Regions from separate parts of the Paenibacillus sp. F411 genome, predicted to be linked through region 1. Evidence: riboswitches for the same ligand, from Rfam matches in the RefSeq annotation. Region 1 holds a riboswitch; the other holds the start of a gene.
What was found. Region 1 has a riboswitch for ZMP and ZTP ahead of rpiB (ribose 5-phosphate isomerase B). Riboswitches for the same ligand answer to the same signal wherever they lie in the genome.
Positions count from the first base shown of each region.

Region 2: it holds a riboswitch for ZMP and ZTP, as region 1 does, so the genes downstream of both, purT (formate-dependent phosphoribosylglycinamide formyltransferase) here and rpiB (ribose 5-phosphate isomerase B) in region 1, are expected to answer to the same signal.

Region 1 is NZ_JAGFIP010000010.1:151,722-160,096, reverse strand. It holds gene wecB (non-hydrolyzing UDP-N-acetylglucosamine 2-epimerase) at 1-758, opposite strand, end outside; gene upp (uracil phosphoribosyltransferase) at 856-1,485, opposite strand; gene glyA (serine hydroxymethyltransferase) at 1,721-2,971, opposite strand; gene JJQ72_RS12280 (TIGR01440 family protein) at 3,030-3,623, opposite strand; gene rpiB (ribose 5-phosphate isomerase B) at 3,747-4,202, opposite strand; ZMP/ZTP riboswitch at 4,320-4,402, opposite strand; gene JJQ72_RS12270 (low molecular weight protein arginine phosphatase) at 4,546-5,130, opposite strand; gene JJQ72_RS12265 (manganese efflux pump MntP) at 5,175-5,735, opposite strand; gene JJQ72_RS12260 (L-threonylcarbamoyladenylate synthase) at 6,002-7,246, opposite strand; gene spoIIR (stage II sporulation protein R) at 7,386-8,075, opposite strand; gene JJQ72_RS12250 (FtsW/RodA/SpoVE family cell cycle protein) at 8,317-8,375, opposite strand, start outside.
Region 2 is NZ_JAGFIP010000002.1:12,048-20,422, forward strand. It holds gene JJQ72_RS02465 (ABC transporter permease) at 1-735, shown strand, start outside; gene JJQ72_RS02470 (ABC transporter ATP-binding protein) at 732-1,778, shown strand; gene JJQ72_RS02475 (CDP-alcohol phosphatidyltransferase family protein) at 1,794-2,387, shown strand; gene JJQ72_RS02480 (SDR family NAD(P)-dependent oxidoreductase) at 2,436-3,200, shown strand; gene JJQ72_RS02485 (YojF family protein) at 3,308-3,652, shown strand; gene bshB2 (bacillithiol biosynthesis deacetylase BshB2) at 3,675-4,334, shown strand; gene JJQ72_RS02495 (YebC/PmpR family DNA-binding transcriptional regulator) at 4,373-5,095, shown strand; ZMP/ZTP riboswitch at 5,201-5,281, shown strand; gene purT (formate-dependent phosphoribosylglycinamide formyltransferase) at 5,358-6,521, shown strand; gene JJQ72_RS02505 (hypothetical protein) at 6,705-7,145, shown strand; gene JJQ72_RS02510 (stalk domain-containing protein) at 7,254-8,375, shown strand, end outside.

The sequences.
Region 1 (8,375 bases):
ATCTCATGAGCCGGCTCCAGCACCGCAGGGCTGGGATGAACAGGATACACGATCGCAACGTCCTCAAACTCATCCGCAATCCGCTTCACAGCGCGGAACACATTACGATGCGGCTCCCCCTGCGACTCCCGCCGGTGGGCGGTCATCAGAATCAGCCGTTTGCCTTTGGCCCAGTCCAGCATCGGGTGGGTATAATCCGGCTTCACGGTATAACGGAACACATCGGTAATGGTGTTGCCTGTCACATAGATCGAGTCTTCATTCTTGTTCTCGCTTCTCAAATTGCCCGCAGACAGATCGGTTGGCGCAAAATGAATATCAGCCAGCACCCCGGTCAGCTGGCGGTTCATCTCCTCCGGATACGGAGAAAGCTTGTTCCATGTTCGAAGACCGGCTTCAACATGGCCCACCTGGATCTTCTGAAGAAAAGCCGCATAGCTGGCGAGGAAGGTCGTCAGCGTGTCGCCGTGAACGAGCACAATGTCCGGCTTCGCTTCGCGCAGCACGGGCTCCAGCCCCTCCAGCACGCGAACCGTAATTTCATTCAGCGTCTGGCGGTCCTTCATTACATTCAGATCATAATCCGGCACGATGCCGAATACGTCCAGCACTTGATCAAGCATCTGGCGGTGCTGCGCGGTCACGCAGACCACAGATTCAATGTGCTCGGGATGGCGCTGAAGCTCCAGAATGAGCGGCGCCATTTTGATCGCCTCCGGCCGGACGCCGAAGATCGTCATCACTTTAATTTTGGACATGTTGGACTAACTCCTCTTCTCCCGCTATACAGCAAAGACCTTCCATGCGAAAGCATGGATCAAAGCATCACAGCGTTTATATCTCGGCTTGCGGCGGCTACTTCGTGCCGTACAGCCGGTCACCGGCATCGCCAAGGCCAGGCACAATGTACCCGTGATCATCCAGACCCTCGTCCAGCGCCGCTACATAAATATCGACATCCGGATGAGCATCATGCACAGCCTTCACGCCCTCCGGCGCGGCAACCAGGTTCATCATCTTGATCTGTGTGCAGCCGCGCTTCTTCAGCACATCAATGGCCGCAATCGCCGAGCCGCCGGTAGCCAGCATGGGATCGATCACGATCAGCTCGCGCTCGGTCACATCGGTTGGCAGCTTGGTATAATATTCGACCGGCTGCAGCGTTTCCGGATCCCGGAACAAGCCGACATGTCCGACCTTCGCCGCCGGCAGCAGCTTAACGACGCCATCCAGCATCCCCAGCCCGGCGCGAAGAATCGGGATGAGCCCCAGCATGCGGCCGGAAATGACCTTGCCCTCCGTCTGCGCCACCGGTGTCGTTACAGCAATGGACTCCAATGAAATATTGCGTGTAATTTCATACGCCATTAAGGTAGCGACCTCATCCACCAGCTCCCGAAAATCCTTCGTGTTGGTCTGCTTATCGCGTATAAAAGTTAGTTTGTGTTGAATTAAAGGGTGATCACAAATCACCAATTTTCCCATGTCAGGTCCCTCCGGTTGGTTACGTATATGTTCTTATATATTCTTCAATATGGGCTGCAAGCAGGATTGTGGCTCCATAAATCTTGTCTATTATATCACTCCCGGATGTGATTTTACACCTGCAAGACCGATGAATGTTTTCCACCTGTAGAAGCGGCGTTTCCCGCTCTGTAAAGAATATGCAAGAAACCCCGTCATACCTGACGGGGCCTTGGTAATAGCAGTCGATAAAGGATTAGTATTTCATTTCAGGATACAGCGGGTATTGGTCCGTCAGCTCAGCCACCATACGGGCGGCCTTCGCAAGATTCTCCTCGTCCTTCGGCTGGCGAAGTGTCATGGCAATGACCTTGCCGATCGTCTTCATTGCAGCTTCGTCCATGCCGCGGGAGGTGACTGCCGGCGTACCAAGCCGGATGCCGCTGGTAACAAACGGAGATGTCGGGTCAAACGGAATGGCGTTCTTGTTCACCGTGATGCCGATGGAGTCGAGCACTTTTTCCGCGTCCTTGCCAGTGATGTCCATATTGCGGGTATCGAGCAGCATCAGGTGATTGTCAGTGCCGCCGGATACAATGTTCAGGCCTTCCTCAATCAGCGTTTCGCACAGCACCTTCGCGTTGTTCACCACCTGCTGGCAGTATTCCTTGAAGGAAGGCTGCAGCGCTTCACCGAAAGCCACCGCCTTGGAAGCAATGACGTGCATCAAAGGACCGCCCTGGGAGCCAGGGAACACAGCCTTGTCAATAGCCGTCGCCCATGGCTGCTTGCACAGAATCAAGCCGCCGCGAGGTCCGCGCAGTGTCTTGTGCGTAGTTGTCGTTACAAAATGCGCATGCGGAACCGGGCTCGGATGCAGACCGGCTGCAACAAGGCCGGCGATGTGCGCCATGTCTACCATGAAGAGCGCGCCGACGTCGTTTGCGATGGAAGCCATTTTTTCGAAATCAATGATCCGCGGGTATGCACTCGCGCCGGCTACAATCAGGCGAGGGCGGTGCTTGAACGCCGCTTTGCGGACTTCATCATAGTCGATGAGGAAGCTATCTTCCTGTACGCCATAGGCAACGAAGTTGTACAGCAGGCCCGAAGCGTTCACAGGGCTGCCGTGCGTCAGATGTCCGCCATGAGCAAGGTTCATACCCAGTACGGTATCTCCAGGCTTCAGCACAGCCAGGTAAACGGCCATGTTCGCTTGTGCGCCGGAGTGAGGCTGTACATTCGCATGATCTGCTCCGAACAGCTCCTTCGCACGGTCACGCGCCAGATCCTCAACAATATCTACACGCTCACAGCCGCCGTAGTAGCGCTTCCCCGGCAGGCCTTCCGCGTATTTGTTCGTCAGCACGGAGCCCATAGCTTCCATAACAGCCTCGCTGACAATGTTCTCTGATGCAATCAGCTCAATGTTGCTGCGCTGGCGGGAAAGCTCCAGATTCATGGCTTCCAGTACAGCCGGGTCGGCCTTGCGCAAATGTTCCATCATAATTATTTCCTCCCTGAATCTACATAGTATTTATATAAAAGTAAGGTAAATAACGTCATCAATCACAAAAACCGGCTCCGCTCTCGTTCTCCAGCCTGTACACGGCGCGTTCGCCGCCGATCAGCTTCGGGCGGGTAAATGCCGCGGTTACTCTCGCCTCGCCGATGCTGCGGCGCGAAGGGCGGAAGGGCACCGCGACATGCTTCAAATGCATGCCAATCAGCGTCTCGCCAATATCGAGCCCCGCATCTGCCGCGACATGCTCCGCCAGGCACGGCTGCCGGAAGCTGCGGTAAGCGGCCGCGGCCATCGAGCCGCCGGCTTTAGGGACGGGAATCGCTGCAACCTCATTCAAGGACAGCCGCTCCAGCACCTTCCGCTCCATAACCAGCGCGCGGTTCAGATGCTCGCAGCACTGATAAACCGTATCAAAGCCCAGCTCCTGCTGCACCTCTTGAATGCCTTGAAGCAGCTGCTCCGCGATGTCCAGGGCGCCGCTTGTGCCGATCCGCCGGCCCGCCGCTTCACTCGTGCTTGTGCCGACCACCAGCACCTTGCCCGACCTGAGACCGGCTGCTTCCGCCAGCTCTCTCAACACCTGCACCGTCTGCTCCTTCAAGCTCATGTCTCTCACTTCTGCCCCATGCTCCATCCAGTGGACCGCCTCCCGCCTGTATATTGTATGGAAGTGTTCTTATGCCAAGTTGAACCGTATCCTTAGAAGGGCCGCAGCCTCGGCTTCCCCCGAAGAGCAACAAGCTCCAGGCTCCAGGGTTTAAGCTTTCAGATACCGATCCTCAATGGCCTTAATCTTGCTTACACGCCCGATGTGGCGCACACCTTGGCTGAATTCCGTAGTCAGCCAGGCCGTTACGATCTCCGCAGCCAGCCCCGGCCCCACGACACGCTCGCCCAGTGCCAGCACATTGCTGTCGTTATGCTCCCGCGTCGCTTTGGCGGAGAATACATCATGGGTCAACGCGCAGCGGATGCCCGGCACCTTGTTCGCTGCAATGCTCATGCCGATCCCCGTTCCGCAAATCAGAATGCCCCGGTCAGCTTCACCGGCGATGACCCGCTCGCAGACGGGCAGAGCATAATCCGGATAATCCACAGACGTCTCACAGCCGCAGCTTAAATCCTCGACCTCATGCCCCAGCTCCTGAATGACCTTGATCATCTCTTCCTTCAAGCGTATACCGGCGTGATCCGTGCCCAATGCGATTCTCATGATTGAAAAACCTCCTCCTGATTTCATCCTCTGGTTCAAATACTAGTTATAGTATAACCCATGGTCTGGCCAAAAGACGAAAAAAGAGCAGTCTGCACACGCATAGCGTGCACAAATGCTCTTTGCCCAGGCGACCGGCCGTATGTCTCCGATGCTCCATCGTGGTTTACTCCACTTCGTCGCCAGTTACATCGGAATCTCACTTTTTCCACTTCATCTTAAATCAAAACATCCCCAAAAGCAAGGGAGACATTTGGACCATTTACGTCGATGTGCAGCCGTCCCTCATTCTCATAAACAGCAGGATGAAAGACTGCAAAAAACCGGCTCTCTAAAGCCAGCCTCAGCGCGCTTCTCCCTCCAGCTTGTCCAGCAGGCGGAACAGCGCGGTCCGGATCTCGGCCGCCGTCGCCTCATAGTCCTCCAGCGAGCCGCCATAAGGATCCGAGATATCAAAGCTCGGAATCCGCTGGCGCAGCTCGATCAAGCGCTCCCGCTCCTGGCTGGACTGGGCACCCCCGAGCGAACGGGCCAGCTCTGCCGATACATAGAGCCGGTCCAGCTCCTGCAGATCCTGCATGACCTGCTCATCCGCTCCGGCAAATTCCTTCAGCGTATGCACCTTGTCTGCTGCCTCCGGAAACCGGGAAATCGCGAACTGCTTGTGGGACTGAGTCAGTGTCAGAATCAAATCTGCCCATGCTACCAGCTCCCGGCTGAGTGGCTTCGAGGTGAATTCCCCCTCAATGCTCTGATCCCGCAGCACCGCCTGGGCGTGACGCGAAATCGGCATGCCCTCCACGGCAGCTACCCCGGCAGAGCGTACCTCAAGCTTCATGGACCTTCCGGCCGCCAGCTTGCGCAGCATGCCTTCTGCCATGGGGCTGCGGCACGTATTGCCTGTGCACAGAAACAAAATATTAGTCACGGCTTCTCGCCTCCTGTCGCCTGTAAAGATCTGCGGTTATTGTATCAAAAGATAAACATCAAGCCAAACAGAAGCAAAATCGCGCCCCCTGCCAGCTCGCCGTATTCCCCCAGACGGCTTGCCGCCTTCCGTCCCAGCAGCAGGCCGCAGATGGACATCAGCCCGCCGACAATACCGAAGGCATTGACGATCAATGCCGCGTGGCTGTTGAACATCCCCAGGGAGACTCCGACCGAGAAGGAGTCGATGCTGACGCTCAAGGAAAATAGAAGCATCCCCAGCAGGGTCGTATGGTTCACGGGACGGGATTCCCCCTGTTGAAAGGAGTTCCAGATCATATGTCCGCCCAGCAGCACGAGCAGCCCTCCCGCTGCAATCCCCGTAATCTCGCCCAGCAGAGCGCCGACATATCGGCCGAAGATGAGCCCCAGCAGAGGCATCAGCATATGAAACAGTGCCGTCATGAGCCCGATGCCCAGAACATGCCGAAGGCGTACCCCCTTCATGCCGACTCCGATGCCCAGCGAAAAAGCATCCAGCCCCAGGGCCACGGCCATCATCAAGATCGCGGCCAGCTGCCCGGTCTGGACAGATGTCTCCAGCATGCGCTTTCCTCCAAGTCCTATGGTCTTGTACACCATATGCGGACAAGGAGGAAATCATTCCGCGCGGGCGCGGGAAGGCCCGGGCCGAGGCGGTGCTGTAGGCGCGTTGAGCATCGCGGGCGCGGGAGGCCAGGACCGGGGCGGCGCTGGGGGCGCGTTGAGCATCGCGGGCGCGGGAAGGCCAGGGCCGAGGCGGCGCTGGGGGCGCGTTAAGCATCGTGGGCGCGGGAGGCTAGGGAGGGGACGAGGACAGTGCGTCCCGCTGATTAGGCGTCGGCATCTATGATGTGATGCCCCGCCGCCTTCAGGAGCCGGTTCATCACTGCGGCACCGAGGCCTTCCTCCGGGCAGGCTTCCGCCAGGAGGAAGGCCGCGCCGGCCTCATCGAATTGCCGCAGGCCGGCGTACAGCCGCCGTGCCGCTTCCTCTGGCGCGGCCAAGCTGCCGAGCGAGACGGCAACGTCCGCGCGGTAGAAGCCGATGTGCTCGTCGAACGACAGCACACCGGTCTTCTCCCCGCGCGTGCGGGCCGCGTCCAGCTCGGCCTGGATGCGGGCGGACACGGCAGCTGCCGTCCGCCCGGTGACCACGCACAGCGCGCCCTGAGGCGCATAGTGCGTGTACTTCATGCCCGGCGAGCGGGGCGCCGGGCTGTCTGTGCCCCCGGCGTGCGCCAGCGCCGGGTCGCGCCGCACGCTTGCCGCAATGCCGGCAAGCTGCTCCTCGGTGACGCCGCCGGGGCGAAGCACCGTAACGGCGCCGTCCGGGGCGGCCTGCACGACTGTCGATTCGACGCCGACGCCTGCCGGTCCGCCGTCGAGCACACCGTCGATGGCCCCGGACAGGTCCTCCAGCACATGCGCGGCCAGCGTCGGGCTGGGACGGCCCGAGCGGTTCGCGCTCGGCGCGGCCAGCGGACAGCCGGAGGCGCGGATCAGCGCCAGCGCCGCCGGATGATCCGGCATCCGCACGGCGACCGTATCCAGTCCGGCCGTCACCCGCGGCGATACCGCGCCGGGCTTCACCGGCAGCACCAGCGTCAACGGGCCGGGCCAGAACTGCGCCATCAGGCGCCGCTCGGTGTCATTCACGCCGGTCACCAGCTCCTGCAGTTGTGCCGGATCTGCAATGTGTACGATGAGCGGATTGTCCGAAGGCCGTCCCTTCGCGGCAAAAATCTGCTCCACCGCAGCCGTGCTGCGCGCATCCGCGCCGAGCCCGTACACCGTTTCCGTCGGAAAAGCGACGGTTCCGCCTGCCGCCAGCACGGCTCCTGCTTCCTGCAGCGCACAAGTGTCGGGTGCATCCGCACTGCCGAGAATCTCCTCCGGCCCTCTCCCGCTACCAGCTGACAGTCTGCGGGAATCCGCATGGAACAAAGCCGCAGCGCCCCCTTCAGCCTCAGCCCCATCAAGGGCGCTTCCGCCCAGCATCCACAGCTTCGTTGCACGCTTGCCGCCGGTCAGCGGCTGTCTTTCTTTTGCTGCATCCTGCCATTTCTCATGCTTCATCTATATCCCAAGCTTTCTCTTCGAATTCAATCACAAAAAGTGCTTCCAGCCCTGAGCGCTCCCCGCCGCTTGGCAAGCGGTCGTGGCGGCGCTGAAGAGAACAAGCACTCTTTTGCTAGAAAGTGTATCATATTCCACCCTACTTAAACAGTCCGCTAACCCAGCTCCACAGTGACGCCAGCAGGTCCAAGAGGAAGAACCGTACCTCCGGCGCACTCGCCTCTGCCTCTGCCGTCTCAGACGGAGCGGGCTCGGCAGAAGCCGTGCGTGTTCCTGCAGCCTCCTTTGGCGCACTCACATCTCCATTGTCCCCGATGAAGCACAGCGGCGGAAACAGCACGCACCACCAGTTCTTGCCCTTGCCGGATCCCAGTGTAATGCGAACCGCCTCGTAATCACCTGCGGGATAAATCACTCTTCCGTACATTTTGGTCGGAAAAGGGACCTCGCCCAGCTCCACCCGGTAAGCATACGTGATACCCCGTGCAGCCAGCTCCTGTGCAACCAGCGCCTCGATCTCCGGCAAGTGATTTCTCGTCATCGCCTTCGCCTGCTCCAGGCTCTCCGGTGCCAGCTCACCCACCCAGCTCTTCATCTGCATCACGACAGCGTCACGAATGTCCTGCTTCACCAGCTGGTCCTCCGGGGCGTCGGAATGAGCAAGAATGCGGAGCCGAATGGACTCCTCCGGGATGGCGCCTTCCGTGACAGCAGCATCAATGCGCTGCTCCTCCCAGGACATGACAACCAGAAACAAGATGGATAATAGCACGACAATTTGCTTGACTGCAGTACGCAGTGGATCACGGGATGGATGGGATGATTGCATTGGACAGCCGCCTCTCTTACGATAACTCTATGATACTACCAGTATGTCCGGCAGCTTTGAGAGATAAACGTGGCGGTCTATGATTTTTTGATAGACTTCTTCTCTATCCAAAAAAAAGCCCCGCACGGGGGCCTTCAGCTTTGGGATCTTTATGGTTCATCTCATCTTGAGCATCCCCGCCAAACTCATCCTGCTGCCAACCAGGCATGGCGGCACCCCGCCACGCCCTGCTGGACTGACATCAACGGTTCTGCGGACGAATCCGCGCCGCCTGGGTGCGGTAGGTTTTGGGCTCGGGGA
Region 2 (8,375 bases), on a different contig from region 1:
GTGCCGCTGCTGATCTGGTCCTTCTCGCTGCAATGGCGCTTTCCGGAGCTGCTGCCAGTCTTTAGTCTCCGTGCATGGTCCTATGTGTTCTCGTCTCATTCCCAGGTATGGACCTCCATTCTGAACAGTTTGGGGCTTGCAGCAGCGACAAGTGCGATCTCGCAGCTGGTTGCGTATCCGGCAGCAAGAGCTCTCGGCTTGTATATTCAACGCGGGAATCGCTGGATTCGCCTCGCACTGATTGCCCCCATTCTGATTCCCGGCATTGCCATTGCGGTCGGGGTACATGTGTTTTTTCTTCAGATCGGGCTGTCTGACCGCTGGCTGGGTGTGCTGCTTGCTCATCTTATTCCGGCAGCGCCATACTCGATCTATTTGCTATACGGCTTCTACGCCGGCTATGATTCCGGATATGAGAAGCAGCTGCGCCTGCTGGGTGCCACGCGCTGGCAGTCGTTTGTTCAGGCTGAGCTGCCCCTGTTGAAGCCGGTGCTCACGCTGAGTATTCTGTTCAGCTTTCTGAACTCCTGGAGTCAGTATTTATTTACGCTGTTCATCGGCGGGGGAAGCTTGATTACACTGCCGATGCTGCTCTTCAGCACACTTTCTAGCGGCGATTACAGTCTGATGGGAGCTTTAAGCATGGTATTTGTTATTCCTGCGTTGTTGGTTGTGATCTACAGTGCAAGAGAAACACAGGTGGATCAATTTGCTGAAAAGGGGGAAGCGGCATGACCGCCATTACAAAAGAGCCGTTCCTGCAGGTGTCCGGTATCGGCTGCAGCTACAGCTCATCGTTTACTCTGGCCGAACAATCCTTTACGCTGGAGAAAGGACAGCTGCTCGTGATCCTGGGACCTTCGGGAAGCGGAAAATCAACGCTGCTGCAGCTGCTGGCCGGTCTTCTTCATCCAGAGCGGGGCAGCATCATCATGGGCGGCCGGCGTATTCATCAGCTTCCACCGGAGAAGCGGGGGTTGTCCATGATCTTTCAGAAGCCTTACCTGCTGCCGTTCTTAAGCGTCGGACATAATGTTGAAATCGGATTAAAGCTGAAGGGCGTAAAGCCGAAGGAAAGAAAAGCCAAAGCGGAGCAGCTCTTGGCGGAGGTGGGACTTGCGGGCTTTTACTCGCGGTCCTTGTCTTCATTATCCGGTGGCCAAGAGCAGCGCGCAGCGCTGGCCCGGTCATTGATCATTGAGCCGGAGCTGCTGCTGCTCGATGAGCCATTCAGCCAGCTGGACCCGCTGCTTCGCAGGCAGATGGGCAGCTGGCTTGCAGATCTCAAGCGTACGCGCGAGGTTCCAATGATCATGGTGACGCATGACCGGGAAGAGGCCATGACGCTGGGCGACCGGTTTCTCCTGGTGAATCAGGGGAAGCGAGAGCAGTACGGGACCTTGGAGGATCTGTACTATCGTCCGGCAAGCCCGTGGGCAGCGGCATTTATGGGGATGGACAACAGGCTGAGAGGGATCAAGCTGGGAAGCCGGGTGCGTACCCTGTTTGGAGAGCTGCCGCTTCATCCCTCACTGGCTTCATTACGTGATGGACCGGTTCAGGCTGCATTAAGATCCGAATGGCTGATTCTGGATTCTTCATCTCCGGTGCAGGGAGAGGTGCGGCGTGTTTCTTTTCGGGGAGATCATACGCTGCTGGAGCTGGAGGCTCAAGACGAGCACCTGGTGATGAAGCTGCCCGGACTGGTGCAGCATGTTCCCGGTCAGCGGTTAGGCATTCAATACAATCGGGATGAGCTGTGGTGCTTTCCCATGTAAGAAGGAGGGGAGAAAATGCTGGACTCTTATGCTAGAAATACCGTTCAGCCGATCATCCATCGGGGCGCCATCGTCCTTCACAAAGCCGGCCTGTCGGCGAATGCGGTCAGCTGGATCGCAATGACGCTCGGAGTGGGGAGTGCTGCGGTGTTCCTGGCTGGCTATCCGGCTGCCGCTGTTGTGATGTTATGGCTTTCCGGCTATCTGGATGCTGTGGATGGAACCATTGCACGCATGACCAAGCCCTCCAAATGGGGCAATGTGCTGGATATTGTGTTTGATCGTATCGTTGAAGGGGCTATGATGTCCGCCCTGGTTCTAGCGTATCCCGGTGCAAATGCACCGTTAATTTTGAGCCTGGCTGGAATACTGGTCGTGGTGACAACCTTTTTGGTGACAGGAAATGTGATTGAGAATTCAGGCATAAAAGGGTTTCATTATAACCCCGGGATCTTGGAGCGGACGGAATCCTTTGCTTTTTTTACCGTGATGATGCTGTTTTCTTCGGTGGCGTTTGCCGCGGCCTGGATTTTTTTCAGCCTGTTAGTGCTTACTGCGATCAAGCATCTGTGGGATGTATACACCTGGTTAAAGCGCCATGGGGCTTAAAAAGCTAGCACGGCGGCATTCTATTTCACATGTAAGGGAGAGGGAAATATGCGTATTGATTTGACAGGGAAAATGGCTCTGGTCACTGGGGGTACGGGCCAGCTCGGTCGGGTAATGATTTCTACACTCGCGGAGTGCGGAGCTGATATCGTCATTCATTACCGGAGTAATGCGGAGAAAGCGAATCAGCTGCTTCAGGAGGTTCTGCAGACCGGAAGAAAAGCAATGATCGTTCAAGGAGATATGACGAGCCAGGAATCCGTGATGCAGATGAAGGAGCAGATTCAAGCCAGTCTGGGCAGGCTTCCAGATATTACGGTTGCCAATGCTGTCGAGCAGTACGCCTGGACCTCGGTTCTAGAGCAGGATCCCCGTGATTATCAGAGTCAGTTCGACAGCTGTGTGATGCAGAGCGTTTATCTTGCCAAAGCCTTTGTTCCTTCCATGGCCGAGAGAGGTTACGGAAGGTTTATCGGGATCAATACGGAATGCTCCATGCAGAATTTCCCGAACCAATCAGCGTACACCGCTGGAAAAAGAGGGATGGACGGCGTCTATCGCGTACTGGCGAAGGAGGTCGGGGAGCAGGGGATTACGGTCAATCAGGTCGCCCCGGGATGGACGGTCAGTGACCGGGATCGGGATCAAGGGACAGAGCATAACGCCTCTTATGAGCAGCAGGTTCCCCTGCGGCGCCGGGGTACGGATCAGGAAATTGCCAATATGGTGGCTTTTCTTGCATCAGATCTGGCTTCTTTTACGACAGGCGCGTACATACCCGTCTGCGGCGGTAACGTCATGCCGGCCATTTAGTCATTCCAAGGAGGCGTCCTGAACCTTTTTTCATCTCGGCTTAAATGTGATAGAATAGTCATATTCGCACTTGAACATGAACTAACTTACTTGAGCCGGAGGGTACCATGGAGCTTATTAATTTATCAGAAGTACAGCAGATGCTGAACAAGCTGCAGGATCAGGAGCTTTACGTCCATCTGGAGCTGACTACAGGTGCATATGCTGCGCATGTGGACAGCTCCCGACATCCTGCGGCTAATTTTATAACCAATGCCAAGGTGTGCTATTCCAGTGGAAAAATTTCTGGAGCAGGACCCTACCGGGTTGGCTTGAAGACCGAAGAGGGCTGGGTTTACGCGGAAGGACTCACGCACTTTGAGGAGAGCGATACAGAACGCCTGATTTTGGCAGGCCATGATAGTCAGGGCAAACTGGTCGTTGCATTGCAGCTCAGCCAGGAGCCTTTTTAAGGAACAGGAGATGAACGACATGATGACAAAAAGGGTCCTGGTTGTATTTCCGCACCCGGACGATGAAGCCTTCGGCACTTCCGGGACATTGGCGAAGCTGATTCACGAGGGCTGGCAGGTCACCTATGCCTGTCTTACGCTTGGCGAAATGGGCCGGAACATGGGGGTGCCTCCCTTTGCCAATCGGATTACGCTTCCGGCCATTCGTAAGCTGGAGCTGGAGGAATCCTGCAAGGCGATCGGAATACAGGATGTAAGAATGCTGGGCTTCCATGACAAGATGGTGGAATTTGAAGAGCCGGAAGTGATCGACGGTGAAATGAAGAAGCTTCTGGATGAGGTAAAGCCATCGCTGGTGATTACCTTCTATCCCGGATACAGCGTTCATCCGGATCATGATTCTACAGGGGCTTCTGTTATCCGGACGATTCAGAGACTGCCGAAGGATGAGCGCCCCGAGGTGCATTGCCTTGCATTCTCCAACGGCTGTCGGGATTACATTGGAGAGCCTGATGTATATCAGGATGTTGAGGAATATATAGATCAGAAGATCCAATCGATTACAGCACATCGTTCGCAGTTTCAAGCCCCGGAGCTCGTGGGCGACAAGAAGCTGTCCCGAGAAGATATGGTTCTGCGATTTGGTGTGGAAAGCTTTTGGACCTACCCTTTTGAAGGGTAATCTAACAGATTTAAATTCATAGAGAAAGCGGGAGCGGTATGGGTCGCAAATGGAATAATATTAAGGAAAAGAAAGCCTCCAAGGATGCAAATACGAGCCGGATTTATGCGAAATTCGGCGTAGAAATTTATGTGGCTGCAAAGAAGGGTGAGCCGGACCCGGAGTCGAACCGAGCGCTGAAGGTCGTTCTGGAGCGGGCCAAAACCTATAACGTGCCTAAAGCCATTATTGATCGGGCATTGGATAAAGCAAAGGGCAGCGGCGAAGAAACGTACACAGAGCTTCGTTATGAGGGCTTCGGTCCCAACGGCGCTATGGTCATTGTCGATACGCTGACGAATAACGTGAACCGGACGGCATCAGATGTCCGCTCTGCATTTAACAAGAATGGCGGCAATATGGGCGTCAGCGGATCGGTAGCTTATATGTTCGACTCCACGGCCGTGTTTGGTATGACCGGTAAATCGCTGGATGAGGTGTTCGAGCTTATGATGGAGGCCGACATCGAAGTGCGTGACATCGTGGAAGAGGATGATGTCGTCATTATTTACGCAGAGCCGGATCAGTATCACGAGGTCCAGGAGGCGCTGAAGCAAGCCGGTGTTACTGAATTCACGGTTGCTGAATTGAGCATGCTGCCTCAAACCTATGTCAGCCTGCCCGAGGATTCCATTCCACAATTCGAGAAGCTGATCGATGCGCTTGAGGATCTGGAGGATGTGCAGCAGGTATACCACAACGTGGAGTATGACGAGGAGTAATCATGAACTCACTTTTTGTGTAGAACAATTATACAAAGAATAGGAGTCAGTTGCCTTAATAGTTGCGGGATGACTCTAAAATACGTATGATAGAACTATAATTCAGCACGGAGATGTAACTGGCGTAGCATGGGAAACCATGGGGGAGCATCATCGTGGATATCGCCGTACGCCTGGGCAGAGGTAAGGAGTGTCTTTCTCCTTGCCTCTTTTTTGTAATTTCGGTTCTGCCGGATCATTTCGACAAAGCGAGGAGATTACCATGTTAAAGACCCGCAAAATGATGCTGCTTGGCTCTGGGGAGCTGGGCAAAGAGGTTATTCTGGAGGCACAGCGTTTAGGTATTGAGACGGTGGCGGTAGACCGTTATGGCCATGCACCTGCCATGCAGGTGGCTCATCGGCACTATGTGATTGATATGATGGATGCGTCCCGGCTGCGTCAGATCATTGAGGAAGAGAAGCCGGATTTGATCGTTCCGGAGATTGAGGCCCTGGCCACCCACGAGCTGGAAAAGCTGGAGGCGGAAGGACACCGCGTGATTCCGACGGCGCGTGCAGCAAGGCTGACCATGGACCGTGAAGGCATTCGGCGTCTGGCTGCCGAGAAGCTGGGTCTGCCTACGGCAGGGTATCAGTTTGCCGACACATACGAAGAATTCGATGCTGCGGTCAAGTCAACCGGCTATCCTTGCGTGATCAAGCCGCTCATGAGCTCTTCAGGTAAAGGACAAAGTGTATGCCGCCGTGAAGAAGACATTCAGTCCTGCTGGAATATGGCGATGGAAGGCGGCCGTGTGCAGAACGGAAGAGTCATTATTGAGGAATTTATCCCGTTTGAATCTGAGATTACACTGTTAACCGTTCGCTCGGTCAGTGGAACCAGCTTCTGTCCACCAATTGGACATATTCAGGAAAGCGGCGATTATATTGAATCCTGGCAGCCTCATGCCATGAGTGAAGACCAGCTTGCCGAGGCCAAAAGAATTGCTCAGGCTATCACTGATGAGCTTGGCGGTTACGGCTTATTTGGGGTCGAGCTGTTTCTAGCCAAGGACCGGGTTTACTTCAGTGAAGTTTCCCCACGGCCTCATGATACTGGACTTGTGACCCTGGTTACCCAGAATCTATCAGAGTTTGCACTTCATGTCCGGGCGATTCTGGGCTACCCGATCCCTGAGATTGAGCTGATTACGCCTGGCGCCAGTCGGCCGCTGAAGGCTGCGGCCGAGCTGGAGAACTATGAAGTGACTGGCGTCGAGAAGGCCCTTGCTGTCCCTCGTACCCAGGTTCGGATCTTCGGTAAGCCGGTGACCAAGATCGGTCGCCGGATGGCGGTCGCATTGTCTGCAGCGGACAGTGTAGAGCAGGCCAGAACTCACGCCAAGCAGGCCTTGGATGCTATGCAAATTGTACCTTCTGAATGATAAAGCCAAACAAGCGTGCGATCTCATCATGAGGCAGCACGCTTGTTTTGTTGATAAACCCCTTCAGGTATTTCATACCTTCATCAAGTGATTTAATTCACAACACGGAGAATCTATGGTATATTGTTTCCATTCCTACAAATTACGGCTTGCACAATGATCAGGGACAAAAGGAGTGGGGTTATGAGGTACACATTGAATGCTTTTGGTAAAGTGCTTGCGGCTTTTTTGACACCGGCCATGGTCTCGTTCTTCTTTACGCTTCAAAGATCCTTTGAGATCCAGCCAAGTCATGAGGTTAGCTCATCCACCGGTTATATATTTGCAGCCGGTTACGTCTTCTTTCTTCCGTTCACTCTATTATTCCTTCTGCCATTATCGCTTCTAGCAGATATGACCATTGCGAGAATTCTTCATACCTTACGTCAAAAACAAAGGCATTTCATCACAATTATTGTATCCCTATTCGTGTACGGCGCGTTAGGTATGCTTGGTGGATGGTTGGGAGGATTAATGATTCAGCATTGGTTCCAAATGTCGATGACGATCCTGCTTGCGATTCTTTTCTGGGGGCTTCAGACTGTCATAAGTATGGCTTTAATCTTCTTTGTTCGTAGAAAATAAAGATCTGTGGCGAGGTTTTAACCATTTAGACAAGAACTTTTTACCAAAGTGTGCGTTTAATACTAGGGAGCTGGAAAAATAAAACGAGAAACTTAAGGGAGCACAGGTATGAATTTGAAAAAGTTAACGATATTCGCTTTGCTGGTCGTCGTACAGGCTGCTGCAGTTCTTCCTGCAGGAGCTGAGTCTGTAAGTACGGGACCCGTACCCGGCACAGTGACCGGCGAAGTCTATGAAGCACCGCAAAGTGAGAAGAACGGACAGCTAGAAGTTATTCAAGGAGAAGTGGAAAAAGTAGAAGCGGACAAGGACGTTGTACCAGGGCAAGGTACAGAAGAAGCAGAAGAAGGGGCTGGAAACAGTCTGGAATCGGAGCCAGCGCCAACGCCGGTGTCCATGAACGAACTCATTTTTTATTATAATAGTACAAAGCTTGAGCTAGGCGGACAGGTGTATCAAGCGCCGCAGCCATTGCTGGTCAATAAAGGTATTTCTTATGTTCCGATCCGGACGCTGGTTGACCGTGTTGGTTTCAAGCTCCGCTATGAAGCCAAGACGAAGGAAACCGTGATTCTGAAGGGGGATACCGAGCTGCGCTTCAAGACAGACAGCGCCAGCTACACGGTGAATGATGTTGTAAAGTCAATGAAAGGGGCATCGTATCAGACCAAAGGAACCTTCATGGTTCCGCTGACGTCCATAACACAAGCGCTCAATCTGAAGTACCAAGTGGATAACATTGGCAAGCGCATCATTATGAATCTGGAGCAGAAGCCTGTAGCAGCATTTACAATAGGACCGAAGGAGATTTATGCGGGTGAGACGCTAGTAACCTACAGCACGCAAGCCACGTCTCCTACAGGGCTTCCGATCGTGAATGAGCGCTGGGAGGGGCGGCAGGACGTGTTTAGCCAGCCTGGAGATTACGTGGTAACGTATTATGTTCAGGATGCCAGTGGAGCCTGGAGTGAACCAGCCACTCAGACGGTAAAGGTTCTGAAGCCGAATCAGCCTCCAGTGGCCGCATTTACAACCGATAAAGCAGAATATAAAATGGGCGAGTGGATTACATACACTGACCAGAGCTACGATGATGAAGGCATCAAGTCTGTGCAATGGGACAATAATGCGTATGCTTTTTTCACACCGGGCCCCAAGACGATTAATCTGACCGTGACTGACCAGCAAGGGGTAAGCACAACGGCGACCCGAATCATCAACATTACAGGT